DNA from 2 places in the Acidovorax sp. PRC11 genome. Region 1 is predicted to be linked to the other one. Evidence: predicted binding sites of a transcription regulator. Region 1 holds the regulator's gene; the other holds the start of a gene.

Region 1 (7,988 bases):
CTCGGCGGCCGGCGGTATCGCGCGCACGCGCACCTCGTCGAGGGCCGCATTGCCCCGCGCCGATGCCACCGCGCCCGACGCGCCCGACGCATAGCGCACCTCGCCGTCGAACCCCGCTTCGGCACGCGCGACATGCACGTTCAGCCAGGGGGCGACATACGGCTCCAGCACATGCAGCGGCAGGCGCCGCGCCTGCAGTCGCCCCTGCACGCCCACGGGCGCCAGGGACAGGCTGCCTTCGTAGGACAGCCGGCCCGGGGCGCGCCGCCCGGCCTCCCAATCCGCGGACAGCGACAACTGCACGGGTGCCGCGCCAGTGGCGCTTGCCGCGGGCGGGCCGGCGGGCCAGGCCAGGCCCCGGGCCCGCAGTGCGATGGCCGACCATTGCAACTGCACGGGCGCCGTCGCCGACGGCACCGCATCGCGCAACGCCACGGTCCCGTCCGCCACGGCCGCGTCGTCCACGCGCACCGACCAGGGCGCCGCCGCTGCGCCGGGCACCGCGGCCGTGCGGGAGGTCTCCGCCGTGCCGGCGGCAGGGGCGGGCCCGCCAGGGGCACGCACCGCCCAGCCGTCGAACATCCACCGGCCCGACGCATCGCGTTCCACGCGCACCTTCGGCGCCGTGGCCAGGAAGCGCCCCACGGATGCGGTCCGGGCGGTGAGGTGCACCACGGCATCCTCCACCTCCAGCCGGTCCGCCTGCGCCCAGACGCCCGGCGCGCCGCCCGGTCCTTCCTTCGCCGCCTCATCCGAGGGAGCGCCCGGCGTGCCGTTGGCCGCCACTGCCGAAGGAAGGCCACAGCGGCCCCCGTCCCCGCACGACAACACCATCCTGTCGACCGAGAGCCGCGCGAGCCGGGCCACCACGGCGCCGGTCGCATGGTTCCAGGCGATGCCGGCGTCGGCATCGGCCGCGCCCCGCAATTGCGGGGCGAACGCGGCAGCCAGGTAGCCGTCGAACGCCGCCAGCGGCAACCCGCGCAGCGAGGCGGCCACCTGCCCCCGGTCCGGCCAGGCCGTGCCCTCGATGCCCAGCGTGGCCGGGACCGCCTTGCGGGCATCCGATGGGGTTGCAGGGGATGCCAGCCGGGCCCGCGCGGCGAACGGCAGGCCGCCCTTCCAGGGCCAGGCCAGGGAGGAGGCCCTGGCGCTCACCGCTTCCAGCGCCAGCGCGACGGGGCGCCCGGTGCTGTCGTCGCGCCAGGCCACGCTTCCGCCCTGTACCGCGGCACGGTCGACCACCACCTGCCATGCCGGGGCCGCCGTCTTCTCGGGCATGGTGGCCGCGCCATGGCCGCGGCGCGCCGCCCCGGCCCAGTCGAGTCGGCCGCCTGCATCGCGGTGCAGCGCGATGCGGGGGGACGTCCATTGCACCGAGGCCAGGTGCGCCCGGCGCTGCAGCGGCTCGATCGACAGGGCCTGCACTTCGAGCGACTCGAATGCCAGGGGGGCCGCGCCTGCCGGCCCTTCGAGCCGCGCCCCCGACACGCGGGCGCGGCCGCTGACGGCCAGCCGCGGCACCTCACCCTGCCCGAAATCCAGCGCCAGGTCGGCGTCGAGCTGGCCCGCGAGCGGTCGCATCGGAGCGCCGTCCGGCCAGTAGGCCTGCAGCGGCGACAGGTCCAGGCCCTGCACCTTCAGCCGTGCCCGCGCCTGCCGGTCTTCGGCGAACGGCGTGGCTTCGGCACGGGATTCGAAGCGGCTGCCATCCAGCGTGAAGGCGAGTTGCGGCGTGACGGTGGCCTGCCGGTCGGCGGGCAGATTGCTCAGAAACGGCAGGCCGACGTCGAGCCCGCGCAGCGCATGCGACTGCCCCGTGCCGCGGTCGGCGAAATCGATCGAACCGTCGCGCAGCCGCAGGTTGTAGAGGGCGAAACGGGCGCCGCTCCCGCCTTCCCGCGCGCCCGCCTTCTCGGAGGCCGCAGCCCATCGCCGCAGCAGGTCGTCGACGTCGAAACGGCCGTCCTTCTCCCGCACCAGCCGCAGCTGCGGTGCATCCACCTCCACCGCGTCCAGCACCGGCCCCAGGCGCACCAGGGACTGCAGCTCCATATCTATATAGATACGCCGAATCTCCACCTGGGGAGGCGCGCCTGGCGAAGCCGCGGCCAGGGATACGTCGTGCAGGAGGAGCTCCAGCGTCCAGGGCCTGAATTCCACTTTGCCGACCGTGGCGGTGCGGCCCCAGGTGTGCATGGCCCAGCGCTCGATGCCCATGCGCACGAGCGTCGGCACGGCGAGCCACGCCAGCGCCCACACGGCCAGCACCACGGCCAGGCCGGCGCCCGGCCAGCGCAGTGCCGCCACTGCTGCGGAGCGGCCGCGTGGCGGGCCTTCCGGCTTCTTCATCCCGTTGCGCTTGCGCGATCTCCAGTGCATGCCCGGATTGCAGCAGATGCAGGGCCTGTAAAGATGTAACGGAGCGCAAAAAAGAAAGCCCGGCAGGGCCAGGAAGGCTCTGCCGGGCTTGACGGCTGACGCAACGGTCCTTTGCCATCGTTTTTGCACCATGGAGGTTGAAGGTCCATGGGGCAGGAGGCAAGGTATTGCCTCCAAGGGTTTGCCGTGGAAGTTTCTTCCTGCCCTGCCGGGGCACTGCATGCCCATGGCCGGTGGTTTCCGCTTCGTCCGGCGATGCCTGATCGATGTCAGACGCCTCCAATTTAACGAATCCCGGGCGCCACGCCAAGCGAATTTTGCAATGGTCTTGCCGGCCGCGATTGCGCCAGACTTTCGCGGCGTGACCAGCGTCATTACGGCGTCACAGTCAAGGTGTTACAAGGTTCGTAAAAACCCCCAAAACTGTGTTTGCATCCATATTTTTTAGAATAAATTGATCTAACGAATAGCCTCCTTAGTGTTGACCTGGCATTTGGCGGCCTCCTAGAATCCGCCAGCTTCAAAACCCGAGGCTGAACACGCTCACCATCGCTGCCGAATCCGGCGCACCGGGTCCCCCACTCCGCCCTGCTGCGGAGATGTCCTGTGGGGATCTTGATGGCGAACCCATCCAGGCGAGATGCCTGGCACGGAGGGCCCCGCAGGGACCTCCGCAACAGGCCTCGACTCAGAAAGGAAGAGCTATGACGGCGTCAGGAACGGTGATCGGCGGGGTACAGACCTTCGCATCCGATGTGATCGACGGTTTCCTCGAAATCACCCACAGCGGCTTCGCGCTCGTCGGTCTGGCGGTCGCGTTCGGCGCGATCACGCTGACCGCACGGCCGGACCTCCGGCAGGCCGGCGAGGAAGAGCTGCGCAGCTGGCTGCAGGCGCGCCAGGTGGCGACAGTGGGCATGCCCCTGGAGCCCGAGGCCAGCGAACGCGCCACGGCCACGAACCCGAAGGATCTGCCGAAGGAGCAGGCGTCCGTGGCCTTCTGGCTCAGCAAGAAATACCGCGTCGCCCCCGAGCCGCTGGCCGCGCTGGTGGCCGAGGCCTACGAGATCGGCGGCCGCACGAAGCTCGACCCCACGCTGATCCTGGCGATCATGGCCGTGGAGTCGAGCTTCAACCCCTTCGCGCAGAGCGCGGTGGGCGCCCAGGGCCTGATGCAGGTCATGACCCGGGTACACACCGACAAGTACGACCACTTCGGCGGACATCTCGCCGCGTTCGATCCGGTGAGCAACCTGCGCGTCGGCGTGCGCGTGCTGCAGGAATGCATCGCACGCGCCGGCTCGATCGAAGGCGGGCTGCGCTACTACGTGGGCGCGGCCAACCTGGCCGACGACGGCGGCTACGCGATCAAGGTGATGGCCGAGCACATGCGCCTGCGCCAGGTGGCCAACGGCCGCAACGTGCCCATCTTCACGCCGCCGCCCGCTCCCGCGGCGCCTGCGGCCCCCCCGATGCTCTCGACCCAGGCCCCCGCCCAGACCGTGCCCGCCAAGGCCTCCGGCACCGCCGATGCAGCGCCCACCGCCGCGGAGGACAAGGTGGCCCTGCTCTCGCCCGCGACCTGATCCGCCGCCCGGGCCGGACCGCCGCGCAGCGCATGGTGCGCAGCGCGGACTGCTCCTCGGGCAGGCGGGCCTGCATGCCATGCCGCCCCCCCCTGCCGTCCGGTACACTCGAGGGGTACGCGACTGGCGATAGGCGCGGCGCATCCCGCACGGGCGGGCGCCGCCGCTGACGTGGAATCCGGCAGGCCCTTTTCCGTCCTGCGAACCACTGGGAAGCGTGCCGCACGGGCTGCAGGGCCCGCTGTGTTCCGCCGTTCGCCTGGGCAGCCCTTGTTTTCCAAGGGACACCATTCACAGGACTGCCACGCCATGTACCAACGCAACATCCTCGTCGAGCAAACCGATCCCGAAGTGTGGGCCGCCATCCAGGCCGAGAACGTCCGCCAGGAACAGCACATCGAACTGATCGCGAGCGAGAACTACGCCTCGCCCGCCGTCATGGCCGCCCAGGGTTCGCAGCTCACCAACAAGTACGCCGAAGGCTATCCCGGCAAGCGCTACTACGGCGGCTGCGAGAACGTCGACGTGGTCGAGCAGCTCGCCATCGACCGCGTGAAGCAGCTCTTCGGTGCCGAGGCCGCCAACGTGCAGCCCAACTCCGGCTCGCAGGCCAACCAGGCCGTGCTGCTCGCCTTCCTGAAGCCCGGCGACACCATCCTCGGCATGAGCCTGGCCGAAGGCGGCCACCTCACGCACGGCATGCCCCTCAACATGAGCGGCAAGTGGTTCAACATCGTCTCCTACGGCCTGAACGAGAAGGAAGAGATCGACTACGACGCGCTGGAAGCCAAGGCCCGCGAGCACAAGCCCAAGCTGATCATCGCCGGTGCCTCCGCCTACAGCCTGCGCATCGATTTCGAGCGCTTCGCGAAGATCGCCAAGGAAATCGGCGCGATCCTGTGGGTGGACATCGCCCACTACGCCGGCCTCGTGGTGGCGGGCGTGTACCCCAACCCGGTGCCGCATGCCGACGTGGTGACGTCCACCACCCACAAGAGCCTGCGCGGCCCGCGTGGCGGCATCATCCTGATGAAGGCCGAGCACGAGAAGGCGATCAACTCCGCCATCTTCCCGGGCCTGCAGGGCGGCCCCCTCGAGCACGTGATCGCCGCCAAGGCCGTGGCCTTCAAGGAAGCGCTCACGCCCGAGTTCAAGGCCTACCAGGAGCAGGTCGCGAAGAACGCCAAGGTGTTCGCCGAGACGCTGATCGAACGCGGCCTGCGCATCATCAGCGGCCGCACGGAAAGCCACGTCATGCTGGTGGACCTGCGCGCCAAGGGCATCACCGGCAAGGCGGCCGAAGCGGCCCTGGGCCAGGCACACATCACCATCAACAAGAACTCGATCCCGAACGACCCGGAAAAGCCGATGGTGACCAGCGGCATCCGCGTGGGCACGCCCGCGATCACGACGCGCGGCTTCAAGGAAGAAGAGACGCGCATCACCGCGAACCTGCTGGCCGACGTGCTGGAGAACCCGAACGACGAAGCCAACCTGGCCGCCGTGCGCGAGAAGGTGCACGCGCTCACGAGCCGCTTCCCGGTCTACCGCTGACCGCCACGCAGCCCCGAGACCGCCCGCCGCCACGATGAAGTGCCCGTTCTGCAGCCACCCCGACACGCAGGTCGTCGAAACGCGCGTGGCCGAGGACGGGGACTTCGTGCGGCGGCGCCGGCAGTGCGGGGCCTGCGACAAGCGCTTCACGACCTATGAGCGCCCGGAAGTCAGCTTCCCCAACGTGGTGAAGAAGGACGGCCGGCGCATCGAATACGACCGCAGCAAGCTCATCGGCTCGTTCAGCATCGCGCTGCGCAAGCGGCCGGTGAGCACCACCCAGATCGACAGCGCCATCGAGCGCATCGAGGAAAAGCTGCTCAACCTCGGACAGCGCGAAGTGCTCTCCAGCCGCATCGGCGAGCTGGTGATGCGCGAACTCAAGAAGCTCGACAAGGTGGCCTACATCCGCTTCGCGAGCGTGTACCGCAGCTTCGAGGACATCGACGAATTCCGCGCACTGGTGGACGAAGTGCGCAAGTAGCCTGTCCCCTCTCCCCGGTGCCGGCGGCGCCCTCCCCTTGCCTACCGCTCATTCCACGCCCATGCAGCCTCCCGCGAACCGTTCTTCCGCCTCCGCGCATGCGTGGCAATTCTTCCGCGCCGGCGGGGTCGACCAGGTGGCCATCCGCACGGGCGCCGACATCGCGCACCTAGCCGAACTGGACCAGAAGCTCTGGGTGGCGCTGGCCTGCCCCACGCGCGGCGTGGAGTTCGACCACCGCACGCTCGACCTGATCGACACCGACGGCGACGGCCGCATCCGCCCGCCGGAGCTGATCGCCGCCTGCGCATGGGCCTGCGCGCGGTTGCGCGACCCGGACGAACTCGCCCGGCCCGCCGATGCGCTGGCGATCGACGCGCTTGACGAAACCACCGAAGACGGCGCGGCGCTGGCGGCGCAGGCCCGCCGCATCCTGGGCTTCGCGGACCGCGAGGGCGAGACGACGATCGCCCTGGCCGACGTGATCGCGCGCAGCGAGCAGTTGAATGCGCAGCGCTTCAACGGCGACGGCGTAGTGTCGCCCGCCACCGCCGGGGACGACGACGAGGCGCGCGAGGCACTGGAGCGCATCATGGCCACGCAGGGCAGCGTGCCCGCCGTGGCCGACCAGCCCGCGGGCGTGGACCGCAAGACCGCGGAAGCGTTCTTCAAGGAGGTGGAGGCGCTGCAGCACTGGGCCGACGGCGTGCAGGCGCACCCGGAAGGCCTGCCGCTGGGCGACCGCACGCTGCAGGCGGCCCAGGCCGTGCAGGCGGTGCGCCACAAGGTGGACGACTTCTTCACGCGCGCGCGGCTCGCGGCCTACGATCCGCGGGTGCGTTCCGCCATGCACCCCTCGGACGACGACTACGCAGCGCTCGCGCGCCAGGAGCTGTCGCCGGACTCGGATGCGGTGGCCTCCCTGCCCCTGGCACCGTTCACGCAGGACGGCGACCTGCCACTGGTGCGCGGCATCAACCCGGCATGGACGGCTGCCGTCGAAGCGCTGCGCGAAAAAGTGCTGCAGCCGCTGCTGGGCACCGATGCGGAAAGCCTGTCGGAGGCCGATTGGAAACGGGTGCTCGCAGCGCTGCAGCCGTGCCTCAAGCAGCTGTCCGCCCGCCCGGCCACGCGCCTGGACACGCTGGACGCCGGGACCATCCGCCAGTTGCACGGCAGCGGCGTGCGCGAGCGGGTGATGGACCTGATCGCGCAGGACGAAGCCGAGAAGGCGCACAACGGCCACACGTTCGCGCTGGAGAAACTGCTGCGCTTCAAGCGCGACCTGCTGAAGCTGCTGAACAACTTCGTGTCGTTCTCGGCGTTCTACCAGCGCGAGGGAGCGATCTTCCAGGCCGGCACGCTGTACCTCGACGCGCGCAGCTGCGACCTCGCCGTGCAGGTGCCGGACGCGGGCCGGCATGCCAAGCTGGCGGGCCTCGCGAAGACCTACCTCGCCTACTGCGACTGCACCCGCAAGGGGCAGAAGATGGGGATCGTCGCCGCGTTCACGGCAGGCGACGTGGATTTCCTCTTCGTGGGCCGCAACGGCGTGTTCTACGACCGCGAGGGCCTCGACTGGGACGCGACGATCACCAAGATCATCGAAAACCCCACAAGCATCGCCCAGGCGTTCTTCTCGCCCTATAAGAAATTCCTGCGCATGATCGAGGAGCAGGTGGCCAAGCGCGCGGCAGCGAGCGATTCCCGCGTCGAGAAATCGCTGGGCGCGACGGCCGGCAACCTCGCCACCGCGCCGGCCAAAACGCTGGTGAATGCCACGACGCCGGCGGCCGACGGCCAGCGCCGCGTGGACGTGGGCACGGTGGCGGCGATCGGCGTGGCCCTCGGCAGCCTGAGCGCGGTGGCCGTGGGCATCTTCGCGAAGTTCGTGGACCTGGGCGCCTGGATCCCGATCGCCCTGCTGGGCATCGTGCTGGCGATTTCCGGACCGAGCATGCTGATCGCCTGGCTCAAGCTGC
Region 2 (7,988 bases), on a different contig from region 1:
GCACGTCAACGCCTCGGCCTGGCTGCCGCTGCACCTCGCGCTGGGCATCGCCTCCTATGGCCTGTTCGCCGCGGCGGTGGTCCATGCCTGGCTGATGACGCGGGCCGAGCGCCGCATCCGCCTGGCTGCCGATCCGCGCAGCGGCGTGCCGCTGCTCACGCTGGAGCGGCTCACCTTCCGCTTCGTCGTGGCCGGCTTCGTGCTGCTCACCGCCACGCTCGCGGCCGGCCTGTTCTTCGGCGAGACGCTCTACGGCCGGGCCTGGAACTGGGACCACAAGGCCGTGTTCTCCGTGCTTTCGTGGCTCACGTTCGCCGTGCTGCTCATCGGCCGCTCGCGCTTCGGCTGGCGCGGCCGGAGCGCCGTGCGGGTGCTCTACGCCGGGGCCGGGCTGCTGCTGCTCGCCTACGTGGGTTCGCGCTTCGTGCTCGAAGTGGTGCTGGGGCGCTCGCTGTGAAATACCTCCTGCTGCTGCTCGTGCTGGCCGTGGCCTGGTGGCTGTGGCGCGGCGGCGCGCGCCGCGGGCAGGTGGCCGCGGACGCCGGGCGCCGCCGGCTGGCCACGCCGCAGGACATGGTGGCCTGCGCCCACTGCGGCGTGCACGTGCCCGCGCCGCAGGCGGTCGTGGAAGGTGGCCGCAACTACTGCAGCCCCGAGCACCAGCGCCTGGGCGCGCGCCAGGGCTAGGCACGCACCGAGCCGCCCGTGCCGCACTGGTCCCCGTCCACCCTGCAGGCGCCTGCGGCGGACCCGCCCTTCCTGCGCCTCTGGACCAGCTTCCTCGCCGGCCGGGTGCTGGTGGCGGTGGCGCTCTTGCTGCTGCAGGCCCTGGGGTTCGCCTTCAACCAGCACGCCGAGCCGGTCCTCGCGACCCTGTGCACGCTGTATCTGCTGGCCACCGTGATGGCGCTCGCGTTCTCGCGCGCCGCGCCCCCGCCGCCGCAGGCCGGCATCCGCTGGCTTCCCACCATCGGGGTGGATCTGGCGGCGATCATGGGGCTGCAGATCCTGCAGTCCGGCGCGATGAATTTCACGCCGCTGTTCGGCCTGCCCATCCTCATGGCCGGCGTGCTCGGCTCCCTCACGCTCGCGCTGGGCACGACCGCCGCCGCCACGCTGATGCTGCTCGCCTGGACCTGGTGGCTGGGCGGCGCCGGAACGGCCGAATCCACGCAGCGCTACTTCCAGGCGGCGCTCACCGGCACCGGCTACTTCATCGTGGCCTACCTCGTGCACCAGCTGGCCACACGCCTGCACCGCGAGCAGGAGCGCGCCCAGGAGGGTCTGCTCGCCGCCAAGCTACAGGAGCAGGTGAGCGCGCTGGTGATCGACCACCTTTCGGACGGCGTGCTGGTGGTGGACGGCGGCGACACGGTGCGCCTGGCCAACCCCGCGGCCCTGCTCTTCCTGGGCGGCGCGCCGACGCCCGCGCCGCCCTTCGCCCTCGGCGGCACGCCCTCCTGGGCGCCGCTGCTGGACCTGGCCCGGCAGACGTTCCAGAAGGCCCAGCCGCAGAGCGCCGGGCTGGACGTGCTGCACCCGGGCCAGAGCCCGTTGGCACTGCACGTGCGGACCTGGCTCACGGCCTCGCCCCTGGTCGCGCCCGGCACCGGCGGGGCGCAGCTGTGCGTGATGTTCCTGCACGACCTGCGCGAGATGGAGGCCCGCCTGCGCACCGAGAAGCTGGCCGCCATGGGCCGCATGTCGGCGGCGGTGGCCCACGAGATCCGCAACCCGCTGGCGGCCATCGTGCAGGCCAACGCGCTGTTGGAAGAAGACCTGGCCGATCCCGCGCACCGGCGGCTCACCCAGATGGTGGGGCAGAACGCGGACCGGCTCGCCCGCATCGCGGAGGATGTGCTGGACATCGCGCGCGTGCAGCACCAGATCCACCATGCGCCCGCGGGCGTGCTGCCGCTGGACGACACCGTGGCCCAGGCCTGCCGCGACTGGATGGCGCACGCACCGCGGGGCCGGCGCGCGCACCTGGCGCTGCATACCGCGGGCACGCAGGTGGAGTTCGACGCCGAGCACCTGCGGCGGGTGCTGGTGAACCTGCTGGACAACGCCCTGCGCTACATGGGCGGGGAACCGGATTCGCTCTGCATCGCCACGTACGTGAATGGCGCGGGCCAGGCCCACCTGCAGGTCTGGAGCGACGGCGCACCGCTGGACAAGACCGTGGAGCGCCATCTGTTCGAGCCCTTCTTCTCGTCGGAGAGCCGCTCCAGCGGCCTGGGCCTCTACATCTGCCGCGAACTCTGCCAGCGCCACGGAGCCTCCATCGCCTACCAGCGGCTCACGCGGGTGCTGGAGCGCGGCGCGGTCGGCGGCAACGCCTTCACCGTGGCCTTCCGGCGCGCCCACCGGCCGGGGCCGGCCTCGCTGTTTGACACAATCGTCGTCTGAGAAGGCCCTCCGCGCCCCTGTACGCTCCCTGCCATGAACGCCCCCGCCGCCACCATCCTGGTCGTCGACGACGAACCCGACCTGCGCACGCTCTACGAACTCACGCTGCTGCGCGAGGGCTACCGCGTGGAGACGGCGGCCACGGTGGAGGAGGCGCGGCGCCAGCTGCAGGCCCGCCGCTTCGACGCCGTCATCACCGACATGCGGCTGCCGGACGGCTTCGGCATGGAGCTGCTGCAGGACCTGCGCCAGCAGAAGCGGCGAGAGCGCTGCGTGGTCATGACCGCGTACGGCTCGGCCGAGAATGCGGTCGAGGCGCTGCGCTCGGGAGCCTTCGACTACCTCACCAAGCCCGTCGATCTCAAGCAGTTCCGCTCCGTGGTCGCCTCCGCGGTGCAGGGATCGGGCGGCGTGCCTGCGCCGCGCTCGCCGCGGATGGGCGCATCCGCGCACCAAGCCGGTGCTGCGGGCGCGGGCGCGCCCTCGGATCTGGAGCGCCTCGTCGGCGAATCGGAGGCGATGCGCAACGTCAAGCAGCGCATCGCCAAGGTCGCGCGCAGCATGGCACCGGTGCTGATCCGCGGCGAGTCGGGCACCGGCAAGGAACTGGTCGCCCGGGCGCTGCACGCCAGCAGCCAGCGCGCCGACGGCCCGCTGGTGGCCGTCAACTGCGGCGCCATCCCCGAGAACCTGCTGGAGGCGGAATTCTTCGGCGCGCGCAAGGGCTCCTACACCGGCGCGAACGCGGACCGGGACGGCTACTTCCAGGCCGCGCGCGGCGGCACGCTGTTCCTGGACGAGATCGGCGACCTGCCGCTGGCCATGCAGGCCAAGCTGCTGCGCGCGATCCAGGAGCGCAGCGTGCGCCCCCTCGGCTCCACCCAGGAAGAGACGGTGGACGTGCGCATCGTGAGCGCCACCCACCGCGACCTCGCGGCCGACGTGCAGGCGGGGCGGTTCCGCCAGGATCTCTATTACCGCCTGAACGTGATCGAGATCGTGATCCCGCCGCTGCGCGAGCGCCGCGAGGACCTGCCGGCCCTGTGCGCGGCGCTGCTCGACCGCATCGCCGGCGAGGCCGGACTGCCCGTGCCCGCGCTCACGGCACAGGCCCTCGCGGCGCTCGCGCGCCATCCGCTCACCGGCAACGTGCGCGAGCTGGAGAACCTGCTGCACCGCGCCGTGGCGCTGAGCGATGCGGAAGACCTGCACATCGAGGAAGGCCCGGCCCCGGGCAGCGCCGCGGCGCCGGCCCCGCGCCCCGCAGCGGCTCCTGCTGCCGCTCCCGCGGGCGCGGCGGCGGCCGACGGCGCGGGCGATGCGCACCCGGGATCGACCGTGCCGCTGCCCGCCGACCTGCAGGGCTGGCTGGACCAGCAGGAGCGCGAGATCCTCGTGCGCGCCCTGCGCGAGCACGGCTTCAACCGCACCGCCACCGCCGCACGGCTGGGCATCAGCCTGCGGCAGATCCGCTACCGCATCGACCGGCTCGCGATCGCCACGCCGCAGGACGACGACGCGCCCGACGACCATGCACCCTGCTGACACCTCCGCGCCGCCGCCCGGCGGCGGACCCGCCTGCGATGCCCCATGGCGCGGCGGCTGGTACGCGCCGGCCACCGCCCTGCCCTCGCCGAATTTCGGCGCACGCCCCCACGGCACGGCCATCGACCTCGTCGTGGTGCATTCCATCAGCCTGCCGCCCGGCGCGTACGGCACCGGCGAGGTCCAGCGCCTGTTCACCAATGCGCTGGACTGGGACGCGCATCCCTATTACGCCGGCATCCGCGGGCTGCAGGTATCGGCGCACTTCTTCATCGAGCGGGACGGGAGGCTCTGGCAGTTCGTGGGCTGTGACGACCGGGCCTGGCATGCCGGCCCCTCGGCCTACCGGGGCCGCGGGAACTGCAACGATTCGTCGATCGGCATCGAACTCGAAGGGCTGGAGGGCGATCGCTTCGAGCCCGCGCAGTACCAGGCGCTCGTGGTGTTGTGCCGCGACATCGCGCACCGCTATCCGGTCGCCCACATCGCGGGCCACGAGCACGTCGCGCCGGGGCGCAAGCGCGATCCGGGCCCCGGTTTCGACTGGAATGCCCTGGAGCGGGGGCTCGACCGGCCGGGCATCGCCTTTCCGCCGCAAGTCAACCCCTCCTGACCGGCCAGCAAGGGTTTTCCCGAACCGCTGGCGCGGGTGCGGGCAAATCGCGACACTCGCTCCCCTTGCGCGTTTCCAGCACCGGCGCAGGCCCGGCACGCGATCCTGCCCCGCAACGCGCGCCACGCCTCGCATCGCGCTTCGGGATCTCCGTTCGGCGCGGCTTCGCAGCCCATGCTTGGGAAGCGCCCGGCACGCTCGAAACACCACGCCGCCGCGCGCACCGCACACCCGCCGCCGATCCGGAGATACACTACATGTAGTGCCCGGACAGGCATCGACACGCTACCTATAGCGTTCCGCATGGCGCAATGCACTAGCGGTGTCGACCTACATCACTGTCCCATTTCTGCCACCCCATCATCCGAGGTTTCCTGTATGCAGCCTGCGCTGAACCCTTCATCCGCCACGACCTCCCCCGACCAGGCAGCCCCGTCCCAGGGCCTCGCGCCGGACGCCGGCGGCCACCCGCTCTCGCACTACCAGATCATCCGCCGCAACGGCGCGGTGGTGCCTTTCGAGCCGCAGAAGATCGCCGTGGCGATGATGAAGGCCTTCCTCGCAGTGCACGGCACGCAGGGCGCCGCCTCCGCCAGCGTGCGCGAGACGGTGGACACGCTCACGCAGTCGGTGGTGCGCGCGCTCATGCGCTCGCGCCCGGGCGGCGGCACGTTCCACATCGAAGACGTGCAGGACAACGTGGAACTGAGCCTGATGCGCGGCGGCCACCATGAAGTCGCCCGCGCCTATGTGCTCTACCGCGAGCGCCGCACGCAGGAGCGCGCGCACCTGCAGCACGACCGCCAGCCCGCGCCTTCCACGCCGGTGCTGCACGTGATCGACAACGGCCAGCGCGTGCCGCTCGACGAAGCCCGCCTGCTCGGCCTGATCGACTCCGCCTGCGCCAACCTGGGCGCGGACGTGCACGCCGCGCCCATCGTGGCCGAGACGCTGCGCAACCTGTACGACGGCGTCCCGATGGACGAGGTGTACAAGGCCTCCATCCTGGCCGCGCGCACGCTGATCGAGAAGGACCCCGACTACACCTACGCCACTGCCCGCCTGCTGCTGCACACGATCGTGCGCGAGGTGCTGGGCCAGGACGTGGTGCCCGCCGACATGGGCCCGGCCTACGCCGCGTACTTCCCGCAGTTCATCCAGAAGGGCGTGGACAACGAACTGCTCGATCCGCGCCTGCTGCAGTACGACCTGCAGCGCCTGGGCGCCGCGATCAACCCGGGCCGCGACCAGCAGTTCGACTACCTCGGCCTGCAGACGCTGTACGACCGCTACTTCCTGCACGTGCGCAAGACCCGCATCGAGCTGCCCCAGTGCTTCTTCATGCGCGTGGCCATGGGCCTCGCCCTGAACGAGTCCGACCGCGAAGCCCGCGCCATCGAGTTCTACGAGGTGCTGTCGTCGTTCGACTTCATGTCGTCCACGCCCACGCTGTTCAACAGCGGCACGCTGCGCTCGCAGCTCTCGTCCTGCTACCTGACCACGGTGCCCGACGACCTCGACGGCATCTACGAATCCATCAAGGAAAACGCGCTGCTCTCCAAGTTCGCGGGCGGCCTGGGCAACGACTGGACCCGCGTGCGCGCCCTGGGCTCGCACATCAAGGGCACGAACGGCGAATCGCAGGGCGTGGTGCCGTTCCTCAAGGTGGTCAACGACACGGCCGTGGCCGTGAACCAGGGCGGCAAGCGCAAGGGCGCGGTCTGCACCTACCTGGAGACCTGGCACCTCGACATCGAGGAGTTCCTGGAGCTGCGCAAGAACACCGGCGACGACCGCCGCCGCACGCACGACATGAACACCGCCAACTGGATCCCCGACCTGTTCATGCGCCGCGTGATGGAAAAGGGCACCTGGACGCTGTTCTCGCCCTCCTCCGTGCCGGACCTGCACGACCTGTTCGGCGCCGACTTCGAAAAGGCGTACGTCGCCTACGAAGAGAAGGCCGCGCGCGGCGAGATCAAGCCCTCGCGCACCCTGCAGGCCACCGACCTGTGGCGCAAGATCCTCACGATGCTGTTCGAGACCGGCCATCCCTGGATCACGTTCAAGGACGCCTGCAACGTGCGCTCGCCCCAGCAGCACGCCGGCGTGGTGCACTCGTCCAACCTCTGCACCGAGATCACGCTCAACACGAGCGACGCCGAAACCGCGGTCTGCAACCTCGGCTCCGTGAACCTCGTGCGCCACCTCAAGGACGGCCCGAACGGCAAGGAACTCGACCACGCCAAGCTGCGCAAGACCATCTCCACGGCCATGCGCATGCTCGACAACGTGATCGACATCAACTACTACGCGGTCGAGAAGGCGCGGGCCTCCAACATGCGCCACCGCCCCGTGGGCCTGGGCCTGATGGCCTTCCAGGACAGCCTGTACGAGCTGCGCATTCCCTACGCCTCGCAGGCCGCGGTGGAATTCGCCGACCGCTCGATGGAAGCGATCTGCTACTACGCCTACTGGGCCTCGACCGAGCTCGCCCAGGAGCGCGGCAAGTACTCCAGCTACCCCGGCTCGCTGTGGGACCGCGGCATCCTGCCGATCGACACGCTCGATCTGCTCGAGAAGGCCCGCGGCGGCTATGTGGAAGTGGACCGCGCCGCCACGCTCGACTGGGATGCGCTGCGCAAGAAGATTGCGCAGGACGGCATGCGCAACTCCAACTGCGTGGCGATCGCCCCCACGGCCACCATCTCCAACATCGTCGGCGTGGATGCGTCGATCGAGCCGTCCTTCGGCAACCTGTCGGTCAAGTCGAACCTGTCGGGCGAGTTCACCGTCATCAACGGCTACCTCGTGCGCGACCTGAAGCGCCTGGGCCTGTGGGACGACGTGATGGTCATGGACCTCAAGCACTTCAAGGGCTCGCTGCACCCGATCGACCGCGTGCCGCAGGACGTGAAGGCGCTCTATTCCACCGCGTTCGAAGTGGCGCCCACCTGGCTGGTCGAGGCCGCGTCGCGCCGCCAGAAGTGGATCGACCAGGCGCAGAGCCTGAACATCTACATGGCCGGCGCCTCGGGCAAGAAGCTCGACGAGACCTACAAGCTCGCCTGGGTGCGCGGCCTGAAGACCACGTACTACCTGCGCACGCAGAGCGCGACGCACGTCGAGATGAGCACGGTGAACACGCGCCAGCTCAACGCCGTTTCGTCGGGCAGCGACGGTGCGATGCAGGCCGCCGGCAACGGCGCCGCGCGCCCCAGCGCGCTCGATGCGGCCGCCGCCGCGGCGCAATCGCAGGCCGCCGCGCTGCCCGCGACCGACGTGAAGTTCTGCGCCATCGACGACCCGACCTGCGAAGCGTGCCAGTGATGTGATGCGCCGCGCGGAAGGTCTCACCACGGGACCTTCCGCGCGTGTGCTCTGAAGCAACAAAAACATCGCTGCGCCACGCTGCGGCGCT

Evidence for each region. Region 1 encodes NrdR, which represses ribonucleotide reductase genes. Its sites were predicted from a motif close to CACNANATNTNGTG; they were not measured.
Region 2: Q9R47_RS07380 (ribonucleoside-diphosphate reductase subunit alpha) is a predicted target of NrdR. The motif match lies at 4,819-4,832, and genes of this name have one in related genera.

Annotation. Positions count from the first base shown of each region.
Region 1 covers NZ_JAUZUQ010000006.1:86,105-94,092, forward strand. Annotated here, with positions in the region: gene Q9R47_RS08700 (DUF748 domain-containing protein) at 1-2,382, opposite strand, end outside; gene Q9R47_RS08705 (lytic transglycosylase domain-containing protein) at 3,087-3,968, shown strand; ZMP/ZTP riboswitch at 4,078-4,240, shown strand; gene glyA (serine hydroxymethyltransferase) at 4,278-5,522, shown strand; gene nrdR (transcriptional regulator NrdR) at 5,557-6,006, shown strand; gene Q9R47_RS08720 (hypothetical protein) at 6,068-7,988, shown strand, end outside.
Region 2 covers NZ_JAUZUQ010000005.1:80,239-88,226, reverse strand. Annotated here, with positions in the region: gene Q9R47_RS07405 (cytochrome c biogenesis protein CcsA) at 1-457, shown strand, start outside; gene Q9R47_RS07400 (PP0621 family protein) at 454-687, shown strand; gene Q9R47_RS07395 (ATP-binding protein) at 706-2,409, shown strand; gene Q9R47_RS07390 (sigma-54 dependent transcriptional regulator) at 2,443-3,954, shown strand; gene ampD (1,6-anhydro-N-acetylmuramyl-L-alanine amidase AmpD) at 3,941-4,567, shown strand; gene Q9R47_RS07380 (ribonucleoside-diphosphate reductase subunit alpha) at 4,946-7,897, shown strand.